One region of the Rahnella sp. ATs2 genome, then DNA from elsewhere that is predicted to be linked to it. Evidence: predicted binding sites of a transcription regulator. Region 1 holds the regulator's gene; the other holds the start of a gene.
What was found. The regulator LexA, encoded in region 1, represses DNA repair genes until DNA is damaged. The targets are predictions, from matches to a motif close to TNCTGTATGTACATACAGNA.

Region 1 (2,406 bases):
GCCCGGCGCACGACCAAACATCACGGAAACCGGCAGCATCTGGATGTCTAAATCCGGATTGTTGCGGTGCAAATCCAGATAGTCGTGGAACAGCTTTACGGATTCCTGCTTCGGCGTGTAATACGAGAACACGCGCGGGCCTTCAGCAATGAAAACATGGCTTGGCAGCAGCGTTCCGTCGATTTCCAGCGGAATAAGGGGATCGGGCAGATTCTCTGCCAGACATTGCGCACGCAACGTCAGCAAGTCTGCTTTGGAGTTGTAAGGCAATACGTACAAAATCGGGCGCGTCGGGTCCAAATGCAACTCGGTAACCGGATCTGAAGGTATGACCTTGCTCTTTACCAGCAATGAGAGTGGTAAATTCAATAATGTGTAATAAAGTCTACGCCAACCTGACATAAAAACGTGAAGCCTCTTGTTAGCCATTTCGCCGCAAGGATACCAGAAAGATCCGTGGAGATCTGTGGTCATATAAAAGCTAAAATACGGCACACTTTTAAGGACAACCCTTCAAGGATCAGTACCCGAAATGGCGAACCAAGTCACTGGATTTACCCGAATTTATAAAGCGGCCGGATATTCCTGGAAAGGATTGAAAGCCGCATGGCAGAACGAAGCGGCTTTTCGCCAGGAAGCCAGCGTGGCTATCCCGTTAATTTTGTTATCTTTCTGGCTCGATGTCAGCACGGTTGAACGCATTTTACTTGTAAGCTCCGTGATGCTGGTCTGCGTCACCGAGTTGCTCAACAGTGCGGTGGAATGCGCGATTGACCGTATCGGCTCTGAGTTTCACGTGCTCTCAGGGCGGGCAAAAGATATCGGTTCTGCTGCCGTACTTCTGACCATCATATTGGCGATTTTTGTCTGGGTCAGTATCTTTTGGCCGCGATGGTTCTGATCTGGAATCTGTATTCCAGGAATCACCGTTATGCCCTGTTTTTATTCAATCTTAGGTTTTCATTGACCGTTTAGCTGTATATACTCACAGCAAGACTGTATAAACAACCAGGGGGCGGAATGAAAGCTTTAACGACCAGACAACAAGAGGTCTACGACCTTATTCGCGATCATATCTCCACCACCGGTATGCCACCGACTCGCGCAGAGATTGCATCGCGTCTGGGTTTCCGTTCTCCCAATGCGGCGGAAGAACACCTGAAAGCGCTGGCACGTAAAGGCGTTATCGAGATTGTCTCCGGTGCATCTCGTGGTATCCGTCTGCTGATGGAAGAAGAAGAAGGTTTACCGCTGATCGGCCGCGTTGCCGCCGGTGAACCGTTGCTGGCACAGCAACATATCGAAGGGCATTATCAGGTTGATCCAGCGATGTTCAAGCCGAGCGCCGATTTCCTGCTGCGCGTCAGCGGTATGTCGATGCGTGACATTGGTATCCTCGACGGCGATTTGCTGGCCGTGCATAAAACGCAGGATGTGCGTAACGGCCAGGTTGTCGTGGCGCGTATCGACGATGAAGTCACCGTGAAACGCCTGAAAAAGCAGGGCAGCGTGGTGCAGTTATTGCCTGAGAACAGCGAATTCCAGCCGATCGTGGTGGATTTGCGCGAACAGAATTTCAGTATTGAAGGGCTAGCCGTAGGCGTCATCCGTAACGGCAACTGGATCTGACCTTCGTACTTCGAGCTGCAGACGCGTTGGCTGCGTGCGTTCACCCGAATCACTGACTCATGTCAGCTCATCGGGATTCTCTTACTTGCCGCCTTCCTGCAACTCGAATTACTCGGTCAGAAATTGCTGAGTCAGCAATTGCCGGGTCAGAAATAGAAAACTAAAACTAATTGAATATGGATGGCGGCCGCCTCTGGCATCCATGTGAATTCAAAGAGAAATGCGTTTCTCTCATCATCGCCCCTTTCGGGGCGATGTCATTTTGGGCATAACCTGAACCTCCGGCATGAGATTCTCTATGCAACATCATTCCCTGCGACAATCATTTAAAAACACCTTTCTAAGCCCCGCAGATAAAGCACTCTGGACGCTGGCGTTACCGATGATTTTTTCCAATATCACGGTGCCTCTTCTTGGTCTGGTGGATACCGCAGTGATCGGTCATCTCGACAGTGCCGATTATCTCGGTGGTGTGGCGGTTGGTTCGATGGTCACGACTTTCCTCTTCATGATGCTGCTGTTTCTGCGCATGAGCACCACCGGCATGACCGCACAGGCGCTGGGCGCAAAAGACAATCAGTTGCTGGCACGTGCTTTTGTGCAGCCCTTTTTGCTGGCGGTGCTGGCCGGTGTCATCATCCTGTTATTTCGCCATCCGCTGATGGAGCTGGCGTTTCATGTTGTGGGTGGCAGTCAGTCGGTGCTGGAACAGGCGAGGCTGTTTATCGAAATCCGCTGGTACAGTGCGCCTGCTTCTCTGGCGAATCTGGTGATCCT
Region 2 (2,406 bases), on a different contig from region 1:
CGGTGTCGTGATCGCTTACGCGGCCAGCTGCGCCATTGTCGAAGTTACCTTTAGCGTCTGCACGCCAAACCATACCACCCAGACGGGTATAGATGTCCAGGTCGTCAGTCAGTGGGTAGCTCAGTTTAGCAGCCAGCTGAACGCCTTGTGCTTTGAACGCGCCATTGTTTACGCTGCCTTTGTAAGGCATACGGCCAAGCCAGTCATATCCCATTTCAAAGCCCAGGTATTGGTTCGCTTGGTAACCCAAGAACGCACCTGCACCCAGTTGGCTCTCGTGGGTAGGGCCGTTGCCGATACCTTCGTAAGCATTTGCGAAACCAGTGTCATGGTATTGGGACCAGCCCAATTTACCACCGGTATACCAGGTGTTATCTTTAGGGGCGGCTTGCGCTACGGTAGCGAAACCTGCCAGTGCCACTGCTAATGCGATAGCTGTCTTTTTCATTTTGCGCCTCGTTATCATCCAAATAGGCAATTGAGCTTTAAGCTTTTTAAGCCCTTGGTTAAAATCCTTACGCCAAGATTATTGCTTCATTTCAGAACTTGCCACTTTACGTTGGCATTATTGAGCAACCTTGGCGTTGTAAAGTCTACAACGTGGCGCGAAACTTACAAGCTTGATGTGTTAACACCGTGGAAAAAAAGGGAAAAACGTACACATTTCTTAACGGCTTTGACCAATTACTGACAATTTTCGAAGACAATCTACATTCAGGAAGCCCGTTTTTACTGGGTTCCGGAGCTTTCGCAGCACAAATCACTAAGTTCCCCATTATTTTCGTAGGAACATTCCTATTTTGAACTAATGGTATACAGAAGAGTGAATTTTTACTGTTGAGTGATGTCCACTAGCTGAATTCTGTTCATTTGTTGGCTTCATGATGAAGCCGTATGCTCCCCCCTGACGGGCAGCAATTTGTAATCTTTCCCTCTCTGCATCATTCAAATCTGGCAACCATCCAAGCACGACACTGTAGTTACCCGTTTGCAATGCTTTTTCCATGGCATCGACAGTAGACATCGCAGTGATCTGATTCACCTGCACCATTTTATCCACCGGTAGCCCGGACTCTGATAACCAGTGGCGGCTCAATTTTTGTTGTGGTGTCAGCCACAACAACCAGCGTGATTGCATGCCGAGATGTTGCAGCAGGGGCAGCAGTAACTGAGCAAAAGCAGGTTGGCTCGCACTATAGACGAACTCAGTGATCAGACCATTATTCAAGGATGCAGACGTATTTACCTGTGCACGGGAAACGGGCAAAGCAAGCTGACTAAAATGATGATTTGTATGGTGTTGAGTTCGCATAGAGATGTACCCCAGTGAGTTACTGTATGGATGTACAGTACTCTGGCGATGAGCAAAGATCAACCCAATTTTTCCAAGACATCTCGCAAATATTGAAGGCAATACACTGCAACTGCATTTTATGTTTGTTGCCACTCACGACATTGCGTATTTTGCATTTAGCGGTTCTGGTAATTCAAATTGGAAGTCAGGAATGAATGTGAAAAGGATAACGCAATGATAAATAAATCAAAAAAAAGAGTACTTGAATGTCTGGAACTGTTTGCCCCACTGGGCAATATACGATCGCGAACGCAGTTTGGCGGATTCAGTTTATCGGCCGATCGAGCCATGTTTGGTCTGGTGTCTGACGGAGAATTATTCCTGAGGGCGAATGATGATACAGAAGGTCATTTTTGTCGGAAAAAAATGGAACGTCTGATCTACCGCAAGCGCGGGATGGATGTGCATTTACGCTATTTCAAAGTCAGTCATGAGCAGTGGAGTGATCCCCACATTTTGCTGAGACTGGCGAGAGTTTCAATCAAAGGGATGCGTCGTGAAATTGAAGCAAAGAAAAACAGTGAAGCATCACGTTTGAAAGACTTACCTAATCTCTCGCTGGCTCTTGAGCGGATGCTGTGGCAAGTCGGTATCGAGAATTCGGGGGACCTTCGGATGCAAGGTGCGTGCGGGGCATACCTGAAATTGTGTGCAATAAAAAAAAAGAATTTGGGCATTAATTTGCTGATGGCACTGGAAGGCGCAATTTTAGGTTTTCATGAAGCGGCCTTGCCGACGGCGTCGAGAGAGTTTTTAACTCACTGGTTCAACCATCAGCAAGAAAAGTATCCGATGACGCACTAACCCGCAGCACATGATGGCTGCGGGTTGTCAGACCGGGTTATGAGCAGGCAAGATTTTACTGTTAAGACTGGTGAGTTCAGGTAAATGAGCCACCAGTAATCCAATTTGTTGCAATACCAGCTGTTCTTTACTGTCCGAATCCGGGGTTCTCATCTGAATGCGGGCACTGAGATTTTCAAGAGCCTGCTGAATACGCCCGGATTCAGCAGGCAGATGGTGCAGAGCCCCGTCCACGCAGCACACTGCAT

Region 2: a site for LexA is predicted at 1,333-1,352, ahead of sulA (SOS-induced cell division inhibitor SulA). Genes of this name have one in related genera too.

What each region holds. Positions count from the first base shown of each region.
Region 1 is NZ_JBLYPL010000001.1:28,225-30,630, forward strand. Features, by position in the region: gene plsB (glycerol-3-phosphate 1-O-acyltransferase PlsB) at 1-402, opposite strand, end outside; gene ACJY2G_RS00110 (diacylglycerol kinase) at 533-901, shown strand; gene lexA (transcriptional repressor LexA) at 1,021-1,629, shown strand; gene dinF (MATE family efflux transporter DinF) at 1,928-2,406, shown strand, end outside.
Region 2 is NZ_JBLYPL010000007.1:175,279-177,684, reverse strand. Features, by position in the region: gene ompA (porin OmpA) at 1-448, opposite strand, end outside; gene sulA (SOS-induced cell division inhibitor SulA) at 806-1,312, opposite strand; gene ACJY2G_RS09295 (TfoX/Sxy family DNA transformation protein) at 1,529-2,158, shown strand; gene yccS (YccS family putative transporter) at 2,186-2,406, opposite strand, start outside.